DNA from 2 places in the Alteromonas sp. ABH4_457 genome. Region 1 is predicted to be linked to the other one. Evidence: predicted binding sites of a transcription regulator. Region 1 holds the regulator's gene; the other holds the start of a gene.

Region 1 (15,531 bases):
CAATACCAGCGATCCCGCCAGATAAATTAGGTGAGACATACCGGTAAGGTAGGGCAGCAAACACACCAGAACCAGCAGCACGGTGTAAGCCAGCACCGAGGTTTTGGTGAACGATTCCCCGTGGGTAACCGGCAGCATAGGCACGTTGGCCCGTGCGTAGTCCTTTTGCCTGTGTATCGCCAGCGCCCAGAAGTGGGGGGGAGTCCAGGTAAAAACAATTAGTACCAGCAACAAAGCATGGGCGTGGATCTCGCCGGTTACCGCTGTCCAGCCCAGCAGCGGCGGTGCCGCACCTGCCAGTCCGCCGATAACAATATTCTGAGGCGTCGCCCGCTTGAGGAACATGGTGTAAATAACCGCATACCCGACCAGACTGGCCAGTGTGAGCATGGCAGTAAGGGCATTCACGAAAAACCACAGTAATGCGAATCCGGCGAGCCCCAGTACAGCGGCAAAAAACAGCGCCTGAGATACACTCACCTTACCCTTCACGACCGGGCGGTTGACAGTACGGGCCATCATGCCGTCGATGCGGTGATCAACCACATGATTAATTACCGCTGCAGAAGAGGCCAGCATACCAATCCCCGCCATACCGGCAATAAGTGCATTTGCCGGCACCAGCGACTCGGTGGCCAGGCACATACCGACCAGGGCTGTGAGCAACAGCAGCATAACCACCTTAGGCTTGGTTAACTCATAATAGTCACGCCAGCTGACCGGCTGAGATGTCGCTAAGCGGCGCTGATGAACAGAAACAGATTTAGCCATGTGCTCCTCCCTGTTGCGGATCACCCTGATAGCGGGACACCTGATAAGTGATCCATACCATTACCAGTAATAAACAGGCAGCGACGATGTTGTGAGCAACGGCCACAATGACGGGAAGACTCAGCACGACGTTGCTTACGCCCAGTGTTACCTGAATCATCAGCACCCCGATGAGCAGCAGCGCGGCACTTTTCACCGGCGCAGCCACCTCCCGGCTGTACAGCCTGAAGCCGAGCCAGAGTAAATATAAAAACGTAATGACCGCGCCGGCTCTGTGCACAATATGCATTGTCATGCGTTCACCGTATCCGTGGGCGCCATATTCGTAGGTTTCGGCATAAGGCACACTGAATGCACCGGAAAAGTCGAGCCTGGAGGCCCAGCCATCTTCACACACCGGAAAGTCAGTACAGGCAAGTGCGGCATAGTTTGCTGATGTCCAGCCCCCGAGGCCAATCTGCATCAGCAGAATAGCCATGCCAAACAGTGCAAATTTGGTGATGCTGTTAATACGCCGGGGCTTTCGTTTACTCTCCCGTAATTTGAGATGCAGTAAAAACAGGCACGCCAGTATGGTGAAGCCGCCGAGCAGATGCCCCATAACCACAACCGGCAGTAAATTCAGCGTCACCGTCCACATGCCCAGGGCAGCCTGAAAGATAACCAGTGCAACAAGCAACAGTGGCAGGCGTACGGTACGGCCGCTGTGACGCTGCTTCACAGCGATGGCAGCGATAGTAAAAATACATAAACCCAGTGCACCGGCAAAGTAACGGTGAATCATTTCATTCCAGGCTTTGGCCGCTTCTACCGGACGTTCGGGGAAAGCGGCATTCGCCGCCTCAACATGGTGGTCTTGTAACGGAACGGTGAGCAACCCGTAGCATCCCGGCCAGTCAGGACAGCCCAGCCCGGCATCGGTGAGCCGCGTGTAGGCCCCGAGAATAATAACCACCACCGCGAGGATCAGACTAAACAGGACTAACTTTCTCATGCTTGCCTCCCGGATTATCCGATACGTGACAGTTTCAGCAGTTTTTTCACGTCAGCCAGAATGTCCCGGCTATGCTGTATTGCCATTTGCTTGTCGGTAAAGGTGGGGTAACGAAGCATGGCATTATTCAGGGTGTCGACGAGCAGAATAGACCCTGCATCACTGACATTAAGCGCTGCCTGCTGACGACTGTCTGCCACCTTTACAACATGCAGGTTTTGTTCTGACTGCAACTTCTCAGCAATGGCGGCATCACTGTTACCGGTAAGCAGTACCGTTGCCTCAACTCTGTCAGTCTCCCTGCCAAGGGCAATCCACACCTGATGAATACTGTAAATCGCATTCTGGCAGGCGGCATCGCACTGCTCCGGCACAGAGTACACAATGCGCCATTTAGGCTTTTCAGCGGCAAACACCGGGGTCAGATCCCTCACAGGCTGCAGCAGCTCTCCTTTGTTAGTGGCTGCATTGGTAAACCACTGATTGTCCAGGGCCAGCTTTGCCAGCATAACCGGAAGTACAAATACGGCGGCAACGCCTAACATAGTCAACTTGCTGTTTTTTCCTGCCATACTGATCATCCTTTTTTATTCGAATTCATTGAAAAGTAACTGACTGCAGCCGCAGCGATGGCCAGCCCGAACCATTGAATGGCATAACCCAGGTGCTTCTGCGGCGGCATTACAACGGGCTGCCAGTTGCGGACAAACGCACTTTTTTCCGGTGCAGTTAACTCAACCACAAAGGGTTGCAGAGGCTGTCCGGTCAGGCGGCGGATAAAGGGGATATCCAGCGCCTGCACCACCACGGGAAACGTAGCATCAGACGACAGCGTTTCGCGCACCACCGGATTGTGTCCCGGCATAGTTATACGGCCATGGAAGTGCTGGAACTTGCTTTCTACATCCACTCCGGGCAGTTCATTCCGGCTTAACGGCGCCTCCACCCATCCAAAATTCACCAGCACCGTGCCTTCACTGCTATGTACAGGCACGATAACGTCATACCCCACGCGCCCGTTTTCCACCCTGTTATCCAGAAACAGGATCTGAGTTATATCTGCGCGGCCGTTAAATCCCACCTGATAATCACGGATATCTTCCCGCACAGGATCCAGCTGACTGAGAGAGATTGACCCTTCGCTGCTTTTTTGCGCTATGCTAGCCAGACGCTGTTCTTTCTGGTGCATCCGGTCGAGTTGCCAGAAGCCCAGCGAAATCATGCAGATAACCGCTGTCAGTACCACCACAGCGAGAGGTAAGGAACGGAACCGGTTTGCCTGATTCATAATTGGCTCCCCTTATTGACGGAGAAAAAAATGATTATAAAAATCGTCCTTGTATGCTTAGTGATTTACATGATCGCTAACTTGTTTCTCGCCATGCGGGTAATGATGAAAGATGACCCTGACGGCGAACCTATGAGCAAATACATCGGCCGCCGTGTTTTAACTTCTGTCATCATTGTTACCCTGATCCTTGTCGCACTGGCTACCGGACTTATCAGTCCGAATCCCGCCCCTTACTGAGGCGGGCCGGTGCGCAGTCACTTAAAGCACATACACAAACAGATACAGCATTACCCAAACCACATCGACAAAATGCCAGTACCAGCTGCCGGCCTGAAACGCGAAGTGGCTTTTGGGTGTAAAGTGCCCTTTCAGCACCCTTAAAAACAAAACAATCAGAATGATGGTACCCAGCGTCACATGCATTCCGTGGAAGCCGGTGAGCATGAAAAAGGTGTTGCCGTACACGCCGGACTGCAGTGTCAGACCCAGCTCCTGATAAGCATGGATATATTCTTCGACTTGCAGTGTCAGAAAACCCAGTCCCAGTAATATGGTTACGCCCAGCATCACGGTCAACTGTTTGCGTTTTTTCTGCTCAAGGCCCACGTGAGCAAAGTGCAGGGTTACGGATGAAATCAGCAGAATAATGGTGTTGATAGTAGGCAATCCGGCGGCACTCATTTCCTGAGTGGTCGTGCCCCCGGGCGTGGTAACAAGGGGCCACATGGCTTCAAAGGCCGGCCACAGTACGTCATTGGTCATCGCATTGTTCGAGGCGCCTCCGAGCCATGGCACCGAAATCATACGTGCGTAAAACAGTGCCCCGAAAAAGGCAGCAAAAAACATCACCTCTGAGAAGATAAACCAGCTCATACCCTGACGGTAAGAGCGGCCAAGCTGATCGCTGTATAATCCGCCCATGGATTCATCAATCTGATTTTTAAACCAGCCAAACAGCATCACCAGCAACGTGACGATGCCCGCCGCCAGAACATGCGGCCCGTAGCCGCCTTCCCCTTTGGTACTTTCAATGACGGTGTTGCCGGCTCCCACCGCAATCAGAAATAAGGCTACCGCCCCGACAATGGGCCAGGGACTTTGTGCAGGCACATAATACCGTTGATATTCTTGTTGCATGGCTACTCTCCTTCCGGCCTGTCAGCGGCTGCCGCTTACAGGCTGTCGTAAATAAGGGTTGTCACTGCCGCTCAGATCGCCGGCCCTGGCGGTCACGTCGTACAGTGTGTACTGCAAGGTAAAATAGGTAATATCCTCTGGCAGCCCGGCATCCACGTAGAACGACATAGGCATCCACGCTTCCTGACCAGCCTGTAAGGGCTGCTGGTTAAAGCAAAAGCACTCTGTTTTATTCAGATAAAGGGCCGCCTGTCCCGGACTGACAGAGGGAATTGCCTGAGCAATGATGTTACTGGCAGCCGGGTTTCTGACGTAAAACGCCACGGTATTCACTTCCCCGGGGTGCACCTTCACACGCTGTGTTTCTGCACGAAATTCCCAGGGCATACCGCTGTTTGTGCGGGTAATAAATTCTACGGTCACTGTGCGGCTGGTATCGATATCTTTGCCCTGCCACACTGCGGCCCGGTTAGCCGTTTTTCCGTTGATACCGGTGATATCACAGAACACGTCATACAAAGGCACCAGAGCGAAACCGAAGCCAAACATACCCGCTACGACCACAAGCAGTCGCAGGGTAAGGGTGCGGTTACCGGCTGCGCGGTTGTCCATTTTGATAACTCACTTCACAACCGGAGGCGTTTCAAACGTGTGGTAAGGAGCAGGAGAGGGAATTTCCCACTCCAGACCTTCTGCACCTTCCCACACTTGTGACGTAACCGGTTCGCCCTGCTTTTTGCAGGCTTTAATGAGCAGTACCAGGAAAATCAGCTGGGATAACCCGAAAGCAAACCCGCCAATACTGATCCACTGGTTGTAATCAGCAAATTGCAGCGAGTAATCAGGGATCCGCCGCGGCATACCCGCCAGTCCCACAAAATGCATAGGGAAGAACAGCACATTCACGGAAATCAGTGAGCACCAGAAATGCCACTTAGCCAGCGTGATATCAAACATTTTACCGGTCCACTTGGGCAGCCAGTAATACACCGCAGCCATAATGGAAAACACCGCTCCGGTCACCAGAACATAATGGAAATGGGCCACGACAAAGTAAGTATCGTGGTACTGAAAATCCACAGGGGTGATTGCCAGCATCAATCCGGACAGGCCACCGATGGTGAACAGCACAATGAAGGCCAGAGCAAATAACATGGGGATTTCAAAGGTCATGGAACCCCGCCACATGGTGGCCACCCAGTTAAACACTTTCACGCCGGTGGGTACGGAGATCAGCATGGTGGCGAACATAAAGAACATTTCAGCAAACACCGGCATACCTGTGGTAAACATATGGTGAGCCCAGACAATGAATGAGAGCAGGGCGATGGAGGCAGTGGCGTACACCATGGAGGCATAGCCGAACAGGCGCTTGCGGGCGAAGGTCGGCACAATCTGCGAGATAATGCCAAAAGCAGGCAAGATCATGATGTAGACTTCAGGGTGCCCGAAGAACCAGAAAATATGCTGGAACATCACCGGATCACCGCCGCCGGCAGCATCAAAGAAACTCGTCCCGAAGAATTTATCGGTAAGCACCATGGTCACTGCACCAGCCAGTACAGGCATTACAGCAATCAGCAGGAATGCAGTAATAAGCCAGGTCCAGACGAACAGTGGCATTTTCATCCACGTCATACCCGGCGCACGCATATTAAAGATAGTCACGATTACGTTGATTGCGCCCATGATGGAGGAAATCCCCATAATATGGACTGAGAACACAAACAGCGCGGTACTGTCGCTGCTGTATGTCGTCGACAGCGGCGCATAGAAGGTCCAGCCGAAAGCCGGGCCACCGCCTTCCATGAACAGTGAACCTAACAACATGGAAAATGCAAACGGCAGGATCCAGAAGCTCCAGTTGTTCATTCTGGGCAATGCCATATCCGGTGCGCCAATCATCATGGGGATCAGCCAGTTAGCCAGACCGGTAAACGCCGGCATGACAGCACCGAATACCATGATCAGGCCGTGCACTGTGGTCATCTGATTAAAGAAATTCGGGTCTACGATTTGTAAACCGGGCTGGAACAGTTCGGCGCGGATCACCATCGCCATCGCGCCGCCAGTAAGAAACATGATGAAGGCGAACCACAGATATAACGTACCGATATCTTTGTGGTTAGTTGTCAGCACCCAACGCATCAGGCCTGCCGGAGCGCCGTGTCCGTGGTGATCATCGTGATATTCATCATGTGCCGCAATGTGCTCCGGCGTCATAGTTTCAGTTGCTTTACTCATCGCACGCTCCTATTTACCGGTTGCTACTGCATTAACGTCTTTAGGCTGGATCACATCGCCGGTGTTATTTCCCCAGGCATTACGCTCGTAGGTAATCACCGCAGCGATATCTTTCAGGGACAGCATCTTGCCAAACGCCTGCATGGCCGTGCCTGCTTTACCGTTAAGCACAATATCGATGTGCGCTTTCTGATCCTCCAATACCATCTGACTGCCTTTAAGTGCAGGGAAAACGCCCGGCAACCCCTGACCGTTAGGCATATGGCAGGCTGCGCATGTCGCGTTGTACACTTTCTCGCCGGTACTCATCAGCTCTTCTTTGCTCATGCTCATGGCCAGCAGGCGCTGCTCTTCTTCTTTCGCCTGTTTCACAATGGCTTCCTGCTCTGTCATCCAGTTTTTATATTCATCCGGGCTCTTCGCAATCACCACTACCGGCATGAAACCATGATCCTTCCCGCACAGTTCAGCGCACTGTCCACGGTAGATACCGGGCTCATTCACTTTGGTCCACGCCTCATTGATGAAGCCCGGATTAGCATCTTTCTTTACTGCGAAATCTGGCACCCACCAGGAATGGATAACGTCGTCAGAGGTGATCAGGAAGCGGACTTTTTGTCCGGTAGGAATGACCAGAGGACGATCTACCTCAAGCAGGTAGTTTTCCCCTTTTTCGAATTTGTTCTCAATCTGCTCACGCTGTGTGGCCATGATGGAGTAAAAGGACACATCGCTGTCCATGTACTTGTAATGCCATTTCCACTGGGAACCGGTGACAAGAACCGTCATTTCAGGTTCACTGGCATCTTCCATCGCGATGAGGGTTTGTGCTGCCGGGACGGCCATAAATATCAGGATCAGGAAAGGAATGACTGTCCAGGCGATTTCTACTTTCACGTTTTCGTGGAAGTGCGCCGGTTTGGCGCCCCGGGATTTACGGTGCTTGAACATGGAGTAAAACATCACACCGAACACCACCACAGCGATGGCCACACAAATTGAGAACATCAGCATATGCAGGTCGTACACCTGTCCACTGATGTCTGTGACACCTTGTCTCAGGTTGATTTCACCTGCCCGGTCTGATGTTGCCATGGTTTCTGCTTGCAGCGACGCCGGAATAACAGACATCGCTAACCCCCAAACCATCATTGCGTTACATACGAGTTTCTTCACTCAACACCTCCGTGATGGAGGATCTTGTGTAATACCCTGCTCACAGGACCCTGTCGTATCAGGCTATCCGCCTGTTAATTTTTATCTATTTTTGTTATTTTTTCGTTAACAACGGTATAAGAATTAAACAGATTTCATCTTGTGTCTAGTCTTTCTGAAAAAATAAATGGCCGGGGTGGCCTCAGAAACAGGGTCAAAGCACTTCATTCTGATATTTCGAATGTTTCGTTCAGATCTTCGACACATCCGTATTTAAGGAACGCCGTATTATAGGTAAGTAAATCGTCCTCACACTTGTGACATCAACGTTATGAAAGGAATGTGTAATGAATAAATTTATCCCGGCAGTATTAGTTTCAGGTTTAATCAGTGCAGGCGCATTCGCGGCGCCTGTGAGCTATCAGATTGATCCTACTCACACCAGCGTTATCGCTTCATGGAATCACTTCGGATTCTCTAACCCGACAGCCGCCATCAACGGCGCTGAAGGCACCATCGTGTTTGACAAAGACGCGCCGGAAGACAGCAAAATCGATGTGTCGGTGAAAATTGATACCATTGATTCATTTGTTAAAAAGCTGAATGAAGAATTTGTCGGTGCTGACTGGTTCAATGCAGCGAAGTTTCCTTCTGCCACCTTCACCAGTACAGATGTTGAAATGACAGGTGATAAGACGATGGAAGTGACCGGCGATCTGACGATCAAAGGTGTGACTAAGTCCGTCACTATGGATGTCACTCTGAATGGTTCAGGTGTACACCCGATGACACAGAAAGAAGCGATAGGTTTTGATGCAATGACCACCATCAAGCGTTCTGACTTCGGGATTGATATGTATGTACCGAATGTGAGTGACGAAGTCACGCTGCACATCACCACAGAAGCACAAGCTAAATAAGTTTTCGCATCACCGTCCAGATGCCCGGCCCGCGCGAGCGGGCTTTTTTATTGGTAGCGGCCTGTTAACTGCGGTAGTCTGATTGTTTTTATTGTCAGGGATTGCTTCTATGTTGCGCCGCGCTGTTTTCTCCTCTTTTCTGTTATTTTTAACACCCTCTGTTTTTGCCAAAGATCTTCCTTCCGGCGCTATTAACGCTCTGTTTGAAGAAGCGGTAAGTCATGACACAGTGCCGGGTATAACCATGGCACTGGGCAACGATAAGGGCATGCTGATGGCTAAAGGCTACGGTTTTGCCGACGTGGAAAACCATGTACCGATGACGACAGATCACAAGGTGCGTATCGGCAGTGTCTCTAAACTCATCGCTACGGCCGGATTAATGCGTCTTGCGGAAGCGGGCAACATTGATCTGGATAAACCGGTAACTGAATACGTCAGCGCATGGCCTGCTGATAAACCGGTCATTACTCTGCGCCAGCTTACCTCACATACAGCAGGCATCAGGCACTACAAAGAAGGTGCCAATGAATTCCTTCTGAATGAAAGTTATCCGGATATCGACAGTGCACTGGCGATGTTTAAAGATGATCCACTGCTGTTTGCACCCGGCACAGATCACCGTTATTCAACGTTTGCCTGGACACTGGTCAGTGCCGCAATGGAAGGGGCTGACGCGTCCCGGGATTTCCGCGCCATCATAAACGAAGAAGTGTTCGCGCCGCTGAAACTGGACAACACGGTATTTGACGACCAGTACACCATCATCGATCACCGGGCGAGACCTTACACCGTACACGAAGGTGAGCTGATTAATGCGCCACAAACGGATCACAGCTATAAATGGGCCGGCGGCGGTTTTATTTCTACGCCGTCAGATATTGTCCGGTTTGCTGTAGCCCATGTGGCAAGCGATTACCTGAAACCAGAGACTACCCGCGCCATGTTTACTCCTGCCAGGCTTAACAATGGTGAAACCGTGGGCTTCGGCATAGGCTGGAAAACCGGTTTTGGCGATTACAAAAAACGTAAAGCGTATAAAGATAACGTGAGCGCGCTGGCTTTGATGGACGATATTCCTGATGCAGTGATGCACTCAGGTGGCAGTATGGGCGGCATTACAATGACCATTCTTTGCCGTGAACATAAAACAGCGGTTACTGTAGTAAAAAATGTCAGTGGTGAAGACAATGCTGATGTTTTTCTGCTGGCGCTCAAGACACTGCACTTTGCACATACCAGCCAATAGTAAAGAAAAAGGGCGATGATGGTTTATATCATCGCCCTTCCAATTTTTAGCGCTGTGGCCAGCGCACACAATAGTTATTGCACCGCGCTTAGCGAAAGGACTTACATCCAGTCAGCATTGCGGATTACACCTACAGCCAGACCTTCAATGTTGAATGGTTCAGCAGCAAGATCCACCTTTATGGTATCGAATTCTTCATTTTCTGCATGCAGCCAAACTTCGCGGCCGCGTTTTTCCAGACGTTTTACCGTGACATCCTCATCAACCCTGGCAACAACTACCTGCCCATTGTGCACGTCAGTAGTTCGGTGAACGGCAAGTAGATCACCATCCAGAATACCGATATCTTTCATACTCATACCGTTTACACGTAACAGGAAATCCGCACGGGGGTGGAACAGATCAGGGTCGACCTTGTAATGCATTTCCACATGTTCCTGCGCCAGAATAGGTTCACCTGCCGCAACACGGCCGATTAACGGTAAGCCTGCGTCTTCATCGTTTTCTGCTTCCAGCGGAATATTCAGCTTTATACCCCGTGAGGTACCCGCCAGAATTTCGATTACACCTTTACGGGCCAGCGCCTTTAAATGCTCTTCTGCTGCATTAGCTGATTTAAACCCTAATTGCTTCGCAATTTCCGCACGGGTGGGCGGCATGCCGGTTTCCAGCATGGTGGTTTTGATCAGTTCGAGAACTTCCGTTTGTCTTGGAGTAAGTGGACGCATAAACAGCCCTGTTTTTCTATACAGTTCCTGTGAGTATATACAGTTGCGCTGGTTTGACAAGGGCTGCCGGCGAAATTATTACGCTTATTCAGGGGGCGCAGTTAACAGCGCCTGGTTTTCATTGCAACGATATGCATTAGTTGTACATTGTAATACGCTGTTTTAGTTCTCCTTGGGAATAAAAAGGTATCTTCTTATCAAGAAATTTTAGCCAGGGGCCTCCTAATCAGAACGCCACCGGCTAAATTTGAGGGAGATTATGCAAGTTGTTTAATCAAGGCTTGCGCGACAGCTTCGGAGCTGGCTGGATTTTGGCCTGTAATCAATCGGCCATCTTCAACTACGTGAGGCTCCCAGTCCGCACCTTTTTCATAGTGACCGCCAAGACGAATGAATTCATCTTCTATCAAGAATGGCACCACATCAGTCAACTCCACCCCCGCTTCTTCTCCGTTAGTAAAGCCAGTAACTTTACGACCTTTGATAAGCGGCTCGCCGTTATCAGTTTTTACATGACGCAGGACCCCAGGGGCATGACACACAAAACTGATTGGCTTGCCTGCCCGCTCAAACGCTTCGATCAGTGAAACAGACTGTTCTGACTCAGCAAGATCCCACAGGGGGCCATGGCCGCCCGGATAAAACACCGCATCAAAATCTGTGTGTGACACGTTTTCAAGTTTGACAGTGTTCGCCAGTACTTGCTGCGCCTGTTGGTCTTGCTTAAATCGCTCAGTCGCAGGGGTTTGAAAATCAGGCAAATCACTTTTCGGATCCAGAGGTGGTTGTCCCCCCAGAGGTGAAGCCAACACCAACTCAGCACCAGCATCTGTAAAGGTGTAGTAAGGCGCTGCAAACTCCTCCAACCAAAAGCCTGTTTTTTCACCGGTGTTACCCAGCTCATTATGCGATGTAAGTACCATTAAGATTTTCATATAAACCTCTCTATCTTTTAACAATATGGATGAATCAATGATTAAAAAAAAGCGTCTACGGCTGCTTGTTTGTCTGCATACGGTGCTCGCAATCGAAGATTTGATACACCCGCTTCGCTTTGTACTACCACCGCCCTGGCATGAGAGAACTGGCGGAAGCCATGAATACCATGGTAAGCCCCCATACCTGACGCGCCCACACCACCAAAAGGCAGCTCATCAATAGATACATGGGTCATGACGTCGTTGATGACCAGCGCTCCGGAAGTCGTTTGTTGTGCAAATACTTGCTGTGCTGTCCTCATTGAAGTAATAGGCGGCTAAAGGGCGAGGGTGTTGATTGATGTAATCAATTGCCTCGTCCTCTTATTGATACAGACGAATGGGCAATAATGGACCAAATATTTCTTCCTGTATGATTGCCATATCGTCGGTTGTCCCAATCACTAGATGCGGAGCGATTTTACGGCTTGAGGCGTCATAAGCCGGTTCATTTTGCGGCGCAAGATTGATGATCTCTGCGCCTTTTTGACGTGCATCTTCTAATAGATCGACTAAGCGCTGGTAATGGTGTTCGTTAATGATTGCGGTGTAATCGGTATTTTCTTGAATGCTTGGGAAGGTTTGTCCCATAAATTCTCGCGCTTGAGCTTTGAACGCTTGAGTTTGCTCTGCAGGCAGCAAAACGTAATCTGGTGACAGGCAAATTTGACCTGCATTAAAGGATTTAATCGTTAATGTGCGCTCAACTGCTTTGCTCAGGTCAGCACCTTTAGCCACCATAACAGGCGACTTTCCACCCAGTTCCAGAGTCACTGGCACAAGGTTCTCTGCAGCAGCACGCATCCCCTAGTACTACGGTTAGCTCTTCAGGGCCGAAGTAACGGGCCACTAACTCAGCCAATAATTCTGAAGTCTCAGGCGTCAGTTCAGAAGGTTTTAACATGGCGCTATTACCCGCTGAAAATACACCAGCTAACGGTCCAAATGCTAAATTGATTGGAAAATTCCAGGGACTAATGACACCAACAATCCCTAACGGTTGAAACTGTATTTCAGTGTGCATTTCAGGATCAGGTGAGGCGGTTTGTTCTGCCTCCATCCAGGTATCGAGATTATCGATGGCGTGTTGCAACATATTACTGGTTGTTACCATATCGGCCACGTAAGACTGATATAAGCTACGGTGTCCAAAATCTTCGCTCATGGCAGAAGCAATGGCTTTATGGTTATCACGGATTAATTTTATACAGCGCGGTCACTTAACTTGACGCAACCTGCTGTATCACAACACATTGCAGGACTAGAGGTGGCCATTGGGCGACCTTTATTTGAGCGTTCTTCTAGTGGCGTCGAGCCTACCTCCACAGCGGATGAATTAGCCATGGACATTGGTGATAAGCTGGAAGTAGCTGAGGCGGCTTTGGCTTAAGCAAGAGCTCGATCAATGGACATCTCTGGTGTCTTGCAGATAGTCGGACATGCGGATTTTATAGCTGAGATACTCAGTGTACCGATGCTACCGTTATTGGAGTCGGGGGTGAAAATTCGTATGCACACCGGTAACGGCAGTATGGTGTCGGACATGTTACTTGAGGGGCACTGTGATCTGGGAATCTCAGCCCACCCAGTCTTAGATGATCGTTTAAAAAGCGAGCTGATTTATACCAGTAAATTACTCCCAGTGGCCGCTCCAAGTACCGTAAAGCGCATATTGTCAGCACAAGACTTTGGTTGGTCTGTTATGCCCGAGTTCTTATGTCAGCAGCAAATTGCTCAAAGCGAACTCATGGAGATCCCTTCGCCAGTTGGTACACATGAAATTCACTACTACCTAATTTGGTTACCCAGTGCTTTACGTCAAGTCCGCGTTGCTCACGCAAGACAGACCTTACTCACTCAATTATGGTCGTAATGTCGCCGTTTACCCCGGCGCCATTACTTATCTTTTTCAGTAGCTAACGCGTTATGCACCGCCCGGGTGAGAGGATAAAACCAGAGCACCACAGCCCCGAGCAGACAGCCTGCGCTGGCTACCAGCGAAATGATTTCGACAAACAGCACAGACTCAATATCAGCGTTTGCACTCTGCGCCGCATATTCCAGCGCACCGGCAATCACAGCAAAAGACAGCCCGTCGCTTATCCGCATCACCAGATGAAATGCGCCAAAGGTAAGCGCCTGATTAGGTATCCCCTGATCCCTCGCACCGTACTCAATGGTGTCTGGTAATGCTGACCACACCAGTACCAGCAGTCCGCCTGAGAAAAAACCACAAACAGCGAAATAAACACATGCACCGGTCATCGTGGCCGGGGTCAGCAGAAGAAAGCTAAGGAAAGTCACAGCCAGCCCGGCCAGCGCAAGGATCATGGCATGATGCTTTTCCATGCGCTGTGAGAGGTGGTTAAACCAGGGTAGCGCCACCAGCTTTCCTGCCGCCAGACTCATAATGAACCAGGTCGTCAGCTTCTCGTCGTGAAAAAGCATGCTTGCGAAGTAAACGCCGGATTTGTAGAACACCGGAATAAAGATACACGGCAGTAATGAATATACCGCCAGTACCATGAATGCCTTATTTCGCAGGAGTGCACGGAATGCTTTACTGAGCGGAGGCGGGTGTTTGACCGCTGTCAGATTACCTTCCCGCCAGACCGGCAAAATACATAAATAAATATTCACCAGCATGAACACGCTTGCCGTGATAAGCAAGATAGTCCGCATCCCGTTATCCTGTGACTCCAGCATAGCAAGTGTATCGCCGGCAAATGCGGCGAAGAGCAGGATTGCACAGGAATTATAAAAAATGCGGGATGAAGACAGACGTGTCCGCTCATGGCTGTCTCTGGTCAGTGACCCCATCATCGCGTTGTGAGGTATGTCTACCAGTGCATAACCAATGCGAAAGAGGATGGTCACCACAAGATAAAAAGTAAACAGGTAGTCCGCACCGGCCGGCAGGGGATAAAACAAAATAGCGAACGACAGTACTGTCAGCGGCGCACCTGAGGCGATGACTTTCTGGTAGTGCAAATTATATCTGTCGAGAAGCAGAGACAGCGAGATATCCAGCACGCCGGATACAAGCAGAGACACCATCAGGATCAGGCCCGCTGCCGCTGCCCCCAGTCCCTGTATATCGGCAAAATAATAAAGCAGCAGTAAATCAGTAAAGTTCCAGAGTGTACTTTTAGTAAAAGCACCGGATGCATAGGCCTGTCTCTGGAAAGATGTCAGCATGAGCAGCTTCCGGAGGGCGGGATAGCAACCGGCATATTCATATCAGAGCAGCGGCCCGCAGGAGCTTCGCTGCACGTATTTACAAGTCAGATCTTCTTTCTCTTCATAGGGACGATGCAACACAAGCTGTTGGATCAGCTTGCCGGCCGCTGCGCGTCCCAGATTGCCCACCGGCTGGTGCACAGTGCTGAGTGGTGGCCACAGATTCTTACTGGAAGGGTCGTCGTCAAAACCTATCACCGATACATCATAAGGGATCCGCAATTTCAGCTGGCTGGCCACTTTGTAAACCAGAGTGGCAAGATAATCATTGAAGGTAAAAAATGCGGTGGGGCGATCGTCCCCGGACAGCAGATGGCGGATAATCTTTTCATATTCTTCATCTGACGACATAGGGCCCTGAAAAACCAGCGATGTATCAACAGGAATATCAAAATCGCGGTGCGCTTCTTCATAGCCCTGATAACGCAGTAAGCCACCGTGTACATTGTTAAAATTAATGATCGCAACACGGCGGTGCCCCAGCGTAAGTAAATGACTCACCGCCTCTTTCACGCCGGCCACAATGTCACAGGAGACGCAGCTGTTGGCGTCCAGTGACATAGGCAGAATTTTAACCGCCGGTTTTTGTTCAGCTTCGATGACTGACAATACTCCCTGATCATCACACAGTGGTGGCGTAAGAATGTAACCGTCAGGGTTTGAACGTTCCGCCAGTGCCTTAACCTGTTCCGCCAGCGAGGTTCTGTCTTTTACCGGCCGCACCAGTAAATCGTAGCCAGCTTCGTCACACACTTCGATAGCACCGGATGTCAGTCTCGCCGAATAGGAGTTCGAGGCATAGTCCATATATAAGAGACAAATAAG
Region 2 (15,531 bases), on a different contig from region 1:
CAAACGCAGGTATCAGGCCAGAGAACAACAGTTGTTGCCGGTAAAGTATTACCATGTGGTGTTTACCTTACCGGGCGAGGTGGCGCAACTGCGATTTACAACAAAGGAAAAATGTATCAAATGCAGTTAATCGTTGCCGCTACACGCAGGCGCCCGCTTTATATATGCTGCAGGTTAATGACAATAAAATAATCCATCATGAATGCGCAAATATAGCATTCTCTTTCGTCGAGCACCGGTGTTAAATATTGTAACAAACGCCCCAACATTCGATAACAACATAAAAATAAAATTGAATAGCTACAAGTTCTTCGAAGCAATGCAGCAAAAGTTGTTGGATTAAAATTGCTTAATGAAAAACCAGTAAGCGTCTGAATCTTTTTCAAAGTCGTTAATTTGCATGGTTAAAGCTACGCGGAACCAATTTGTGGTAGTTAAAAAGTGAGAAATTATATGAATAAAATAAAGCACATTGTCCTCTGTGTAACGCTTGCATTAGTCGTATGTGCATGTACTGTGTTCGACAATATCAAACCTCAAAGCAATACATTGTCTCTCGAAGGAAGCTGGGTCGTGAAGCTCGATCCTGATAGAAAAGGCAACTCTGAAGGTTGGAGCGGAATGCGCTTGTCTGGAGAGACTATTTCTCTTCCGGGTACCTTGGATGACGCTAAGCTTGGTGCTAAAAGTTCACTTAAGCCTGTTATAAATAATGACGTTCTGTCTCATCTTACACGTGCACATGAGTTTATTGGTGTTGCCTGGTACCAAAAAGAAATTGTTATTCCTGATAACTGGGATAGGGTTAAAATCATGCTTACTCTAGAGCGTGTTATCTGGGAATCAAGTATATTCGTCGATGGTGAATTTGCTGGGAAGAAAGATAGTTTGATAGCGTCACATGACTATGATTTAACCCAGTGGTTGACTCCTGGTAAGCATCTGATCACGATCCGAATCGACAATAGCGACCAGCATCCAACCATTAACTATAAAAGCGAGAACTATCCGCTTGAGCCTAGCAAACAGCTTTCTCACGCGTATACCAATCATACCCAAATAAAGTGGAATGGCGTGGTTGGAGCGCTTAAGTTAACTGCTACACCTTACAATCAACCGTCTAATCTACAAGTGTATTCTGATATTAAAAATAATACCCTTGCTGTCCGTTATACCCAACAAGCGCCTATGATTGATGGACTTTCTTATAAAATAAGCGACCTGGAAAACCGCGTTGTAGCTAATGGCTCTGTAGATAACGCCAAAGTCAATAATAGCGAAATAAGCTTTTCACTTAGTAAACCTGAAGCAGTCGCCCTTTGGGATGAATTTAGCCCTAACCTCTATAAGCTTGAAATAAAATCTGGTAATGAACAAGGTAAAAGTACTATAAGTACAAAATTCGGTTTCCGCGAAATTCATAGCCGGGACGGGCAATTGATGCTGAATAATCATCGTATTTTCCTTCGCGGTAATTTAGATACAGCTACTTTCCCATTGACAGGTTATCCGCCTACCACAAAAGAAGAATGGACCAAAATTATTGAGCTAGCTAAAACCTATGGTTTAAATCATTTTAGATTTCACTCATGGACCCCACCAAAAGGCGCGTTTGAAGCTGCAGACGAAATCGGCTTTTACTTTCAGGTAGAACTACCGCATTGGAGCCATACAGTGGGAGCCGACAAAGCTGCAGCTGATTTTCTTAAACAGGAAAGTGTGCGAATTATTAACACCTATGGTAATCACCCGTCATTTATTCTAATGTCCATGGGCAACGAACTCCAGGGAGATGTTGATACAATTAGATCATTGGTAAGCAATCTGAAAAAGCTGGATAACCGCAGACTTTTTACCTCTACCTCCTATACATTGCATAAACCACGTTCGTTATGGCCGCTTGATGTCGATCAATTCTATGTAGCCAGTCGTACAGAAAAAGGCTGGATACGTGGTCAGGGCTTCTTCAATGATAATGCGCCTTCATTCGATATGGACCATAGCCAGAACAGTGATTACATCGACGTACCCATCATTGCTCATGAAATTGGCCAGTATGCTGTATTCCCTGATATGAGCGAAATTCCGAAATACACTGGTGTGTTAAAACCTGTAAACTTTATTGCAGTCAAACAGGAGCTGGAAAAGAAAAACCTGCTCCAACTAGCTGATAGCTTTACGTCAGCATCAGGAGAATTGGCTGCACTCCTTTACAAAGAGGAAATTGAGCGCGCGCTTAAAACGCCAGGGTTTGATGGTTTCCATCTATTACAATTGCAGGACTTTCCGGGTCAGGGAACCGCACTTGTGGGTCTTTTGAATGTATTTTGGGAATCTAAAGGGGCTATTAGTGCAGAAGAGTTCCGGACATTTAATAGCGAAGTTGTTCCTCTTATACGCTTCGAAAAAGCCGTGTATGAAAACGGTGAAACGTTCGTGGCATCTGTTGAGGTCGCAAACTTCTTTAGAGAGTTAAAAGAACAGAATATTCGCTGGTCTATTTCCAACTCTGCTGGCAATGTTATTAAGCAGGGTGAGCTTACTAAGCTTAACCTCGCGATCGGTAATAATCTTGCGTTAGGTAATATTTCATTAGACCTGAACGTCAACAAAGCCGATAAATTGACTGTAGAACTGACTTTACCTGGTACAGACTACAAGAACGCCTGGTCGTTCTGGGTTTACCCTAAAAACGTTGAGCTAGAGTCTGACAAAGTACTAATAACTACCTCTTTTGACGAAGCGGAAGTAGCCTTAAAACAAGGTAAAAAAGTACTGTTAAATCCGGATTTTAAAAAGCTGAAAGGTGTAGAGGGTCGCTTTGTTCCAGTTTTCTGGAGCCCGGTACAGTTTCCTGACCAAGCCGGTACTATGGGAATGCTAGTGGACCCGGCTCACCAAGCTTTTGCACACTTCCCGACAGAGTCTCATACCAATTGGCAGTGGTGGGATCTAGCCATTCAATCCAAGTCGATTGAAGTGGATGAGTCTCAAGTAACTTCAATTGTGCGGGTTATTGATAATTTTGTGTCTAACCGTCATTTGGCAAATGTAGTTGAAGCGAAAGTTGGCCCTGGTAAATTGATTTTTTCATCAATTGACCTTACTTCAAACTTGAAAGAACGACCAGCTGCGAGACAGCTGAGAAGCAGTCTGCTGAACTATATGGAGAATGATGCATTCAATCCATCTACAGCGGCAAGTCTGGAGAGTTTGAAAGCGCTACTTTCAAACTAATCGATTGACCTCTGGTACAGGAAAACTCAGCTTTTTTGGTTTTCCTGTACTTTTTTAACCGCTTAGTAATTAAGCTATATAAACATACTTGATAAATACTTTATAAATTAAAATAATCCATTGTTGGTTTGTAAATAAATGAGTGTTTGTTAATTTCAATTGTTCCTCAGATAAAGCCTAAATAGCCCCGGTAATGAGACGGACTCATTCCCATTACTTTTTTAAAGGCGCGAGAAAAATAATAAGCGTCATCATAACCGACCTCCGCAGCGACTTCTTTAACAGTCAATTGAGTTTCACCTAATAGTTGGCAAGCAGCTTTAATTCTTAATTTTGTATAAACCTGCATTGGTGTTGACCCCGTTTGTTTTTTAAATAGTGAACAATAATAAGGGACAGACATGAGTGCTTCTTCTGATAATTGTTCCAATGTCATAGGTATACGTAGGGTTTGTTCCATTGTGATAATTGTGTTTCTAATACGTTCTTCAGCTAGGCGAACTTGTTTGATTTTTGAACGTTTTAAATCAGATAAAATACCAAATAAATTGGCGACACTACCGGAAAGAGAGATTAACGCATTGATGGTTTGAGCTCTTTGTACCCAACGGATAGTGTTTTCAAAGGCTTTACTAATTGGCGCTGGATTGGATAAAACTAAGGTTATATCTTCACCGTTGTTTGATAAAGTTTGGTAAAGCCCTTCGGCTTCTGAACCATTAAAATGAGCCCAATATAAACGCCAGCTTCCGTTTGCAATACTGCCATATTCGTGTGCAGTATCAGCCGGAATTAAAAATGCCTGACCTTCTTCAACCGCTTCATTTTTGTTATGAATTTTTATGTAGCCATTGCCACCTAAACAAAAAATCAAAATATAATTTGGGCAGCCATCTGGTCGATTTACTTTGTGATATTTGGCTTCTGGAAAATGGCCTGCATCGGTCACGTATAATGCTCGGCATAAAGGCAGTTGCTGCATGGCTTTTACAGACTCAATCGAAACATGCACCAGGGTTTCTCTTGGGAACCCTTCTGCAATGGTATCTTCTGCCATATGTTTAGCCTCAATATTTTTGTTCAATTCAGCTCCTGAAGTTATGTGTCGTAAATGTGTATTTTGTTTCAATAAGCGCAATGAATTTTAACAGATAAATAAGGGATAAAACCCGTTAAAATAAGATTATCCATCAATTTGGGTAAGTTAGTTCATTTTTTCAAAGCCAAATCTAATCTAATCTAACGTTTTTTATTGAGTTAAGCGGTGCAGTTGTATATTCGAGGTGAGTCAAACCTCAGCTGAACTGTAAAAAATTGATTAAATATTTTTGCTTTATTAAAGGAAAAATCGAATGACTGTTTCGGCAAAACTAACTAAAACAACGTTACCTACATATACACTAGGGATACCTGAAAAGAACCCAATGTTTTTTGAGAAACGGGTATATCAGGGCCAAAGCGGTAAAGTGTACCCATTACCTTATGTCGATGAAGTACACAATTCTACCCAAGATATTGAATATCAGGTTGCTATTATAGAAAACGAATTCATTTATCTGGAAATTTTGCCTGAGATTGGCGGACGTATTTTCAAAGGACAAGATAAAACTAATCACAATTACGATTTTTTTTATAAGCAGGATGTGATTAAACCAGCGCTGGTTGGTTTAGCTGGACCTTGGTTATCTGGTGGAGTTGAGTTTAACTGGCCGCAACATCACAGACCAGGCACTTATATGCCAACCGATGTATTTATTGAAGAAGAGGCAGACGGTTCAAAAACTGTATGGATGTCGGATCACGATCCTTTATTACGTATGAAAGGCATGCACGGTGTTTGTTTACGCCCTGGCAGTTCTGTTATTGAATTAAAGGTTAGATTATTTAATCGTACTTCTTTTACCCAAAACTTTTTATGGTGGGCGAATGTTGCTGCTGAAGTGCATGACGACTATCAAAGCTTTTTCCCGCCAGATGTGCGCTATGTTGCAGATCATGCCGTTAGAGCCATGAGTTATTTTCCGGTTGCTAATAATGATTATTATGGAATTGATTACGCTAGTCGCACTGGCGCCAATGATTTAAGTTGGTATAAAAATATTCCAGTGCCAACCAGTTATATGGTGTGTGAAACCGCAGCTGATTTTTTTGGTGGTTACGACTTTTCTAAGCAGGGTGGTTTTGTGCATGTTGCTAATCGCCATATTGCACCAGGTAAAAAACAGTGGACTTGGGGGAACAGTGAATTTGGCTGGGCTTGGGATAGAGAATTAACAGATGAAGGTGGGCCATATGTTGAATTAATGGCGGGTGTGTATACAGATAACCAACCAGATTTTTCATATTTACTACCGTATGAAACCAAAACTTTTTCTCAATTCTGGTGGCCGATTCAGCAAATTGGTCCTGTGCAAGAAGCGAATGAAAATATTGCATTAAGATGTGAAATAAATAAAACAGGTCAAATTGAGTTAGGCTTAAACGTGTCTGCTGTTCACGAAAAGCTGTTGATTAGAGTAACAGAGAATGACCAGTCTATTCACGAAGAGCTATTATCATTAAAACCAGGTGAAGTTTGGCAAAATAACAGTTTAAACCATACCTCAGGTACACAACTTGTTGTTAGTGTGTTTGATGCAACTGGTAAATGTTTAGGTGGCTTTAGTCCAATTGATGAAAATAGTATTAGTCAAACTAGAGAAGTAGCACAGGAGCCTCTGCCACCAGCAGAAATAGCGACAATTGATGAACTGTATTTAATCGGTGAGCATTTACGCCAATATCAGCATCCTACACGTATGCCAGAAATTTATTGGTTGGAAGCGCTAAAACGTGACCCAGCTGATTTTCGTTGTAATTTATCGCTAGGCAAGCAAGCGCTTAAACGCGGCGAATTTGAAAAATCTCTTGCTTATATAAATGAAGCAATTTCTAAATTGACTCGCTATCATCCTAATCCAGAAACGGGAGAAGCTCATTATTTTTCGGGGTTAGCTGCATATTATCTTGGTAAGGTAGAGTTGGCTTATAGTCGCTTTTATAAAGCAATTTGGAATTTTGAATGGCGCAGTGCAGGTTATTACCAACTAGCAAGGTTGGATATGGCCAATCAGGACTATACCAGCGCATTAGAGCATTTGAAGCTTAGTGTAAAAAACAATACTGAAAATAACAACGCATATACTTTAATGTCGATTTGCCACAGTCAGTTAGGAGATAATCAGGGAGCTGAAAAAATATTACAGCAATTGCTTGGAACAGACGGCTTGGATGTATGGGCTAGCTGGGAATTAGCTAAAGCAGATAATTCGGCTAAATCTAAATTTGCCTGTCAATATCGAAACGATGCGCAAACTATTTTAGATTTGGCATTTGAGTATGTCGCAATCAAAGCATATGACTCGGCACTTGAACTAATCGATTTTCATTTAGCTAATCCGGTTGTTCCAACTTCAGTGCCGAATCCATTGCAACAATCTCAGGTTATTTTATTTTTAAAAGCCTGGTTGTTTGAGCAAAAAGGTAATAATAATGAATCTGCGCAATGGCTTTCAAAGGCGTGTGCGCAAAATGCAGATTATTTTTTCCCGTTTCGCTTACAGGAACAGGTATTGCTTGAATGGGCAGCAGAGCATAATTCGCATTGGTTAATCGGCTATGGTTTAGGTAATTATTATTATGATAAACGCCGACATAAAGACGCAATCGAGGCGTGGGAAAAGGCTGCTCAAAATTGCGACTATGCAACTGTGTTTCGTAATTTAGGTATTGCCTACTGGAATATTGAGCAGGATGAAGTAAAAGCAAGAGAAGCCTATTTAACGGCACTTAAGTTTGCTGGTGGTGATGCCCGCTTGGTATTTGAATACGACCAGTTAACTAAACGCAGTGGCGATTTAGTAGAGCATAGATTGCAATATATGCAATCAAATCTGGATTTAGTGTTGCGTCGTGATGATGCCTGTATTGAATACTGTGCTTTGTTAAACGATAGCGGCCAAATGACAGCTGCTTTAGACGTTTTGACTACACGTCGTTTCCATCCTTGGGAAGGCGGTGAAGGGAAAGTGCTAGCACAGTACACTAGAGCAAAAATTAAACTTGGCCAGCAAGCGTTTGCTCAGGCTAATTTCGAGCAGGCACTGGCTCACTTTGAATTTGCGTTTGAAACACCTGGTAATTTAGGCGAAGCGTACCATTTATTGCAAGCCAAAGCAGAAGTTAACTATTGGCTGGGCATGACGTTAACTCAATTAGGACAAATTGAACTGGCAAAAAATGCATTTGAAGCTTGTGCCAATGAAAATAACGATTTTCAGAATATGGCCGTAGTCAGTTTTTCTGAATTATCTTATTTTAAAGGATTAGCCTTGATTGCATTAACTCAGTTCAGTGAGGCGCAAAAACTGTTTAATGACATGTTGGCTTATGTTGAAACAGAAACACAAACACAAGCTAAAATCCCTTATTTTGCTACATCTCTACCAAATCTACTTGTGTTTGAAGACGATATTCAGCAAAGCCGTGATCAAATGCTGGATCTGATTGCTAGCCTAGCAAAAAAAGGGTTGGCCTTATTGGCTGAATGTGAGAATAATCCAGCGGAAAAAATAAGTATTTTAACCCGCAGTTTCTGACCTGACACCCTCTCATAGCATTTAATCTAGATCTATGAGAGGTGCTTTAACTCTTTGAGGTATAGTTTGTAAATGTAACTTTTGTTAATTTTTATAAGATAATCCATCGAAAATAATTGGTATTTCCATTTACATGCAAGGCATCACCTATAACATTAATTCCTAAATACAAAGTGTTTTAAGCTTATTAATCCTATAGACTCAGCCCGAGATAATAAGCAGGCTACAATTATTTAATGGCATTCAAGTAAAATAGTGTGCAACTGACATAATGAAATCAAAACAAAACGACCTCAATATGACTTATATCTGGATGATCAGTTTAACCGCAGCATGCGGTGGCTTTTTATTTGGTTATGACTGGGTAGTAATTGGTGGTGCTAAACCATTTTATGAAGCTTTTTTTGCGGTGTCTGACCCTTCAGTTTCGGGGTGGTTAATGGGATCTGCATTAATTGGCTGTATTTTCGGCGCTATTTTATCTGGCAAAATTTCAGATACATTTGGTCGGAAAAAAGCATTGCTATTGTCTGCCGTCTTGTTTGTTATTTCAGCCGCAGCAACTGCATGGGCCGACAATGTGGATGTTTTTGTTTGGGCCAGAATTATCGGCGGGGTCGGAATTGGCATAGCGTCAACTGTTTCGCCTATGTATATCTCTGAGCTGAGTCCGCTTGAAAAACGCGGACAGTTAGTTTCGATTAATCAGTTAACGATAGTTATTGGTGTATTAGCAGCACAACTCATCAATTTAGTGATTGCAGAGCCAAACTCGGCGGCTGCGACTCAAGCTCAGCTAATGCATACCTGGAACGGACAAATTGGCTGGCGTTATATGTTTGCGGCTGAGCTAGTTCCGGCAATGTTATTTTTAATTCTGGCCATTTTAATCCCTGAATCACCACGCTGGCTAACGCAAAAAGCTCGCTTTACTGAAGCGCGAGAAGTGTTGGCTAAAATTGGTAGTAGCAGCTACACAAGTAAGGTTCTAACCGAACTAAAGGCTAATTTGTCAGTAAAGCATGGCAGTGGATTTGAGGATTTGCTATCACTTAAACCCGTGTTAATCATTGGTATAGTACTGGCTGCATTTCAGCAATGGTGTGGCATCAACGTAGTATTTAATTACGCGCAGGAAATTTTTACAAGCGCAGGATTTGATATTGACGATACACTAAAATCCATTGTAGCAACCGGCTCTGTGAACTTAATTTTTACTTTACTCGCTTTACCTTTAGTTGACCGTCTAGGGCGACGTAAACTCATGTTATTCGGTTCAATTGGTTTGACGATTATTTATGCCTTGATTGCACTGGCTTATCAAACAGGCACTTTAGGTTTGCCTGTTCTGCTGCTGGTACTGTGTGCAATTGCAATATATGCGATGACATTGGCACCTGTTACCTGGGTATTACTAGCTGAGCTTTTTCCTAATCGGGTTCGTGGCGTAGCTATGGCTATCGGTACTTTTACTCTTTGGTTTGCTTCGTTTGTTTTAACTTACACTTTTCCATTGATTAATCATACTTTTGAAGCACAAGGGAGCTTTTTGATTTATGGCATTATTTGTTTACTCGGGTTTATCTTCATTTGGCGAAAAGTACCGGAAACCAAACAGCTGTCGCTTGAAGAAATTGAGTTGAAACTGAATATTACTGCTCCGGTTGAGCCAAAATCACTACAGCAGAGTGCAAATGAGAAACAAGGCTAGGGCTTTCAACCCTAGCCTTGTTGATCAAATCATCTTCTAAATAACTGATCCGAAGTCTGCTACACCTTTGCCATCCCGTGGTCATTGCCAGGGAATGGTGATGCGGTCTCCATAAACCGCCGTACCCTTTTGAGTAGTTGCCACATTTCCGTGCACTTATGATTGCGAGTGATAGTTTCATGCAAGGCATGCCACAACTTTTCAATCTTATTAACCCAGGGGCTGTAGACTGGCTGGAACAACAGAATAAACTTGGGATTTTGCTTCAGCCATGCCTGTGTTTTCTTACTTTTGTGAATGATGTAATTGTCCACGATCAGCGTTATTGTCTTCGCCTTTCTGTATGTTCTTCTTAGGTGCCTCATTAGGCGGATAAATATCTCTGAACATTTTGAATGACGACCAACATAAAGCACTTTACCTGTACCCGCGTTAAGCGCACCGGCCAGATAATATTTCTCATTTTGTCCTGGCGTTGGGACTAACCGCTGTTGTCCTCTAAATCCCCAGTCAGCACCTATCTTCGGATTCAGGTGAATATCCACTTCATCTTCATAAAACACAGGGTGCTCAGCAGAACACTTATCAAGCGCTGCTTTAATCGCAGCAAGTTTCTCTTCCTTGTGTGGATCGCGGATCCGTAAAGTCGGGGCTGCTCTGCGCCAAACGATGCCAAGTTCTGGCATCCACCGTCTCAACGTCGAGCTATGTATACGAATGCCAGTATTTTCGTAAATCACTTTAGCCAGCAATTCCGAACTCCAACGGCTACGCTGATAGCCCAGCTCCTGAGGTGTCCAGTGAATCAACAGAAACAAGAGTTTGACTATCGCGTCACCAGGCAAATAAGCCGGTTTGCCATGCTCAGCATCTTTTAAACCTTCTATTCCTGATTCTTCATACCACTTACACCAGCGACTGACTGATGAACGTGCAGCACTCAGTAATAACGCAACACGCTTACGGGATTGGCCCTTGTGTACCAAAAGCACCGCATTTGCCCGACGACTAAAGCGTTTATCCTTACTGCATTGGACGATTTTTTCTAAACGGCGTCGCTCAGCCCGGTCAATCAATGATATTCTGTTCATGCTCAGTGTGGTTCTCGATAATTTCTTTTTGGCGATTGATCTGATCGCAGAAATCACACTGAGTTCCCCCTATGGGGTGATCTACACTTAAGAACAGTTATTTAGGACAGATTTCCCCTTAACCCCAGTTCACTGAGCGGATCATCTGGCTCAAGGACATCCCTAACGAGGCCATTTTATTCAACACTGCCACCCGGGCCATGACTTCACCCACCTGCGCGTCATAATCCCGCAAACGAAGCTTGTCACCGGTCAGGGATTTATATCGCCACATGGCCCTCTCAGCCAGCGAACGTTTGCGGTAATCCGTTTCTTGCTTCCATTGTTTGAGTTTGCCAGCCTGTAATGCCTTGTGCGCAGGTTTTTAATAAAAATTATAATAAAGCAATTTACCCGGGCGTTTTCAACGTAGAAAAAACTTTACTTTACACAGCCAAAATACTGTATATATTTACACATACTGTATAAACATACTGCGGTGAACACATGCTGGTTAATCTGTCGATCAAAAATTTCGCTGTTGTTAAGCAATTATCTGTCAATCTTGAGTCTGGTATGACGGCCATCACCGGTGAAACCGGTGCGGGTAAATCTATTGCTATTGATGCACTCAGCCTTTGTCTGGGTGAGCGGGCCGATGCCGGCGCGGTGCGTAAAGACGCGCCTAAAGCAGAAATCGTTGCCCATTTTAATCTGAAAGGCCATAAAGCTGCACTGGCCTGGCTGGATGAGCAGGAATTGCTGGATGAAGATGACGACAGCTGCTTTGTACGCCGTGTCATTTCCCGCGAAGGCAGATCGAAAGCGTTCATTAACGGCACACCGGTATCGCTGCAACAGCTGAAACAGTTCGGCCAGTACCTCATTGCTATCCATGGCCAGAATACTCATCTTCAGCTTTTGAAAGACGATTATCAGCGAAAACTAGTTGATCAGTATGCCGCGCATCCTGCCTTGCTGAGCGCCGTGTCAGATAACTACCGCTTGTGGAAACAAAAACAGTCGGAACTGAAAAACCTGGAAACACAGGCACAACAACGTGCTGACCGTCAGCAACTGCTGGCCTATCAGGTACAGGAACTGGATGAGTTTGCTATTGAAGACGGCGAATTTACCGAACTGGAAATTGAGCACCGCAGGTTGAGTAACGGCCAGACATTGCTGGAACAGGCGCAAACGAGTTTTTATAACCTGTATGAGAATGATGAGGGTAACGCGTTATCCATTATCCAAAATGGTCTTGACCGTCTGTCTGAGCTGGAAGAACACGACAGCGCCCTGACGCCGATTATTGCCTTGCTGAACGATGCCTCTATTCAGGTAGAAGAAGCGGCCAGAGAATTACGCAGCTATTGCGATGACCTTGAAATAGATCCTCTGCGGCTGCAACAGGTGGAATCCCGTTACAGTAAAGCCATGGAGCTGGCACGAAAGCATGCCGTGATGCCTGAAGAACTGTTCGGGCATCACCAGGCACTGGCGGCAGAATTTGCCGGTTTGGAGCAGGATGAGAATCGTCTGGAAGATTTGCAGCATGAGGTCGTTGAAGCTAAAGACGCTTACCGTCAGGCCTGTGAGGCACTTTCGGCATCAAGGCATGTTGCTTCGGTTAAGCTGGCAGAAGCGATTCAGGGGCAAATCCGTCAGATGAATATGCCTCATGCGGTCATCGATATTGCTGTCGATTATCAGGAAGACAAAACGCCTGTAGCGTCAGGTCTGGATGATGTGACTTTCCTGGTGTCCACAAACCCCGGCCAACCGGCAGATAAACTGGAAAAAGTGGTGTCGGGCGGTGAGCTGTCGCGTATCGGGCTTGCCATTCAGGTATTGACCAGCGACAAACACGCAACACCGACCATGATTTTTGATGAGGTCGATACAGGGATCAGCGGCCCTACCGCCGCCATTGTAGGTGGTTTGTTACGCCGGCTGGGTAAAGTGAGTCAGGTCATGTGTGTTACGCACTTACCTCAGGTTGCTGCACAGGCCCATAACCAGTTGTTTGTGACCAAGTTCAGTGATGGTAGTACAACAGAAACACAGATGTTGCCATTAACGAAGCAGGACCGGATAGACGAACTGGCCCGGTTACTTGCCGGTGATAAGGTAACCGAATCAGCACTGGCAAATGCCAGAGAACTGTTAGAAAGTGCAGAATCGAACTAATAAGCGGTTGATTGGTCATAGGTGATTGGGTAGCATGCTGTCGCGCATTATTTTGCGACAGCCGCATTCTGACACTGGTTTGCCGGCAAAGGTAATGCCTGTCACTATAATCAAAGCATAACTGGACAAGCTCACGCATGAAGTTGTATCAAATCGCTATTTTGTTAACCGCTGTATTTTTCACCACTGCCTGTAACAACTGGATCTACCGGATTGATGTGCCACAGGGCAACTTTCTGGACGAACGTGACGTTAAAAAGCTGCGTGTTGGCATGACCAAAGAGCAGGTTGTTTATGTTCTTGGCCACCCTGTTGTTGAAGACTCTTTTGATAAGAGCACATGGTATTACGTGTACGATATGAAGCGCGGTATGTCCAAACGCGGTGAAGATTTCCAGAAGCAACTGGTACTTAATTTCGACGGTAATGTGCTAACCACCGTAGAAGGTGACTTCGAACTGTCAGAAGATTTTAATACCCCGCTCGATCAGTAAGCATTTTTGGTCCGGAACACCAAAATGTGGTGTTCCGTACTACTCCCGGATACGCTCTCCCCTTCCCCTGCACGCCAAAAATCCATAACCCACTGATTTTAAATACATAATCACTTTTGGCTCAGCAATTGCTGAACTTGTCATACTTTTTACACTCATTCGTGTGCGGTTATTGCTCATTGTTAAGTGAATGCTTCCCGGCAAAAAACGGGAGTATTAACGCCATACCGGACACACATCACTACAAAACGGAAAATAGAATGCTAAACAGGAATCGCTCAATTATTGCTTTATCACTTTTATGTGCTGTCACGCTATCAGGCTGTGTAATCAATGTCGGTGGGAACGGTGATTATCACGATGGCGGCGATGTAAGCAGTGTACTGGGATCGGTAACCATCTATGAAGGCCGTCATGCAGGCGATGTGTCTTCCGTTAACGGAGACGTGACTTTGCAAACATTTACTGTTGCTGAAGATGTCAGTACGGTGAACGGCAATATCAGTATTGCAGATAACGCTGCAATCAATGAAGCGAGTACGGTTAACGGCGATATTAATGCCGGTAAAAACCTGAATGTGTTTGGTGATATGTCTACGGTAAATGGCAATATCGGGCTTTCTGTGAATAGTCTGGTGGAAGGCGATTTGGAAACAGTGAATGGCGATATTACGGTGCCGGATGGCGAGATAAAAGGCTCAGTCACAACGCAAAATGGTAATGTCACCTTGTCAGGCAATACCCGTATCTACGGCGACATCGTATTTGAAGAAACTGAAAATGGCTGGATGAAGAAAAAATCCGAACAACCGGTGCTTTCAATCACGGAAGATGTGGTTGTTAACGGCAATATCATTTTAGAGCGCGCCGTTGTACTTGAGCTTGCTAATCCTGCGCTGGAAAGCAAAGTAATTAGACGTAACAACAGCAACCGCAGCTAATCATTGCAGGCCGGACAGAAATACAACTGTCCGGCCTGCTTAATCACTTACCGGTTAACGTCACGTCCAGCCAGACCAGGCGGTGATCAGAACTCGCTTCACGATCTTTCACCAGACGGTACAACGGGCTGGCTTTTTCGGGCCAGAAAACACCGCTACCGGTCACTTCAAAACCATATCTTGACGGTAAAACGTAATCTGCCCTTGCCCCCCAGTGTGCAGTGAACCTGCGGCTGTAAGGCTCTGTTGAATGTTCACGGCCACCCTCACTTTCCGGGATAACATTGCCGTTCACATACCGGTTATCAATAAGCTGTTCTATGACGCCGGGCCGGTGTTTACCACCCGCATCGGCAGCGTTGAAATCGCCCGCCAGTACGAAACGGGTGTTTTCCGGCAGGCCGGATTGTTTACCCTCATCATCAGTAATATATTCGCCTTTATCCGGAGACAGATAGTCAGCCATCAGCCTGATTTCATCATGGTTCCGCTTACCGTTACGATCCTCATCACCATCGAAATTAGGCGGTGTGGGATGCATAGCAAGTACATGCACAATGCGGCCATTAACGTTAACGGGTATATCCCAGTGAGACTTGGAGCTTAAACGGAACTCAGCCCATTCCTCTTGGTTATACCAGGGAGTATCTGTGGCCGGGTCAACGGGCTTCTGAGCACCGGGCATATCTTTCCACTTAAATGTCTGCAAGCTGTGCACCTGATCATGCACGACGGGATATTTCGACAATACAACCATGCCGTACTGACCGGGATACAAGCCAAATCCCCACGCATCACCGCCTGTTCCGGTGGCTTTACCATCGTTATCCAGATCGAAAGGAGACGGCTCACCGGTGTTCACCGGCGCGAGATAAACGTACGGGTAATCGATAGCAGATTGCCCGTGCTGACTGACATTCAGATAATTTTGAATAAAAGCCCGCACACCATCGCTCTGCGATTTGATGTAATCAAACTCATTAAGCAAAATAATATCCGGCGCGGTGCGCTGAATGATCTCAGCAATATTTTTGACCTGCGGATTATTGCCATCTGACAACACCTTTTTAAGCACGTCATCACCGGGCGGAAGCCCTGAAGAAGGGTAATTCGTCGACTCCATACTTACGTTAAAAGTAGCCACTCTCAACGTATCAGATGACTCTGTTCTCCCGTGTTCGGCCGGTAACATAGAGCGGATTTTGTCTACCGGCAGGGCTTTTACACTCCCGTGAAAACCCTCCACGTCCT

What was found. Region 1 encodes LexA, which represses DNA repair genes until DNA is damaged. Its sites were predicted from a motif close to TACTGTATNNNNATACAGTA; they were not measured.
Region 2: recN (DNA repair protein RecN) is a predicted target of LexA. The motif match lies at 11,135-11,154, and genes of this name have one in related genera.

Annotation. Positions count from the first base shown of each region.
Region 1 is NZ_JBSWXN010000002.1:592,678-608,208, forward strand. Features, by position in the region: gene cyoE (heme o synthase) at 1-771, opposite strand, end outside; gene ACXAGR_RS05770 (COX15/CtaA family protein) at 764-1,765, opposite strand; gene ACXAGR_RS05775 (hypothetical protein) at 1,780-2,337, opposite strand; gene ACXAGR_RS05780 (SURF1 family protein) at 2,343-3,053, opposite strand; gene ACXAGR_RS05785 (DUF2909 domain-containing protein) at 3,084-3,293, shown strand; gene ACXAGR_RS05790 (cytochrome c oxidase subunit 3) at 3,315-4,193, opposite strand; gene ACXAGR_RS05795 (cytochrome c oxidase assembly protein) at 4,215-4,805, opposite strand; gene ctaD (cytochrome c oxidase subunit I) at 4,815-6,437, opposite strand; gene coxB (cytochrome c oxidase subunit II) at 6,447-7,532, opposite strand; gene ACXAGR_RS05810 (YceI family protein) at 7,940-8,512, shown strand; gene ACXAGR_RS05815 (serine hydrolase domain-containing protein) at 8,622-9,761, shown strand; gene lexA (transcriptional repressor LexA) at 9,863-10,489, opposite strand; gene ACXAGR_RS05825 (type 1 glutamine amidotransferase domain-containing protein) at 10,747-11,424, opposite strand; gene ACXAGR_RS05830 (aldehyde dehydrogenase family protein) at 11,466-11,729, opposite strand; gene ACXAGR_RS05835 (aldehyde dehydrogenase family protein) at 11,791-12,270, opposite strand; gene ACXAGR_RS05840 (aldehyde dehydrogenase family protein) at 12,197-12,673, opposite strand; partial or broken gene ACXAGR_RS05845 (helix-turn-helix domain-containing protein) at 12,689-12,856, shown strand; gene ACXAGR_RS05850 (LysR substrate-binding domain-containing protein) at 12,872-13,339, shown strand; gene ACXAGR_RS05855 (MFS transporter) at 13,363-14,664, opposite strand; gene ACXAGR_RS05860 (LacI family DNA-binding transcriptional regulator) at 14,707-15,531, opposite strand, start outside.
Region 2 is NZ_JBSWXN010000007.1:51,256-66,786, reverse strand. Features, by position in the region: partial or broken gene ACXAGR_RS18090 (transposase zinc-binding domain-containing protein) at 1-123, shown strand, start outside; gene ACXAGR_RS18085 (sugar-binding domain-containing protein) at 454-3,237, shown strand; gene ACXAGR_RS18080 (AraC family transcriptional regulator) at 3,404-4,321, opposite strand; gene ACXAGR_RS18075 (DUF5107 domain-containing protein) at 4,590-7,874, shown strand; gene ACXAGR_RS18070 (sugar porter family MFS transporter) at 8,146-9,585, shown strand; gene ACXAGR_RS18065 (IS630 family transposase) at 9,645-10,676, opposite strand; gene ACXAGR_RS18060 (hypothetical protein) at 10,795-10,950, opposite strand; gene recN (DNA repair protein RecN) at 11,163-12,845, shown strand; gene ACXAGR_RS18050 (outer membrane protein assembly factor BamE) at 12,983-13,339, shown strand; gene ACXAGR_RS18045 (DUF4097 family beta strand repeat-containing protein) at 13,600-14,280, shown strand; gene ACXAGR_RS18040 (P1 family peptidase) at 14,324-15,531, opposite strand, start outside.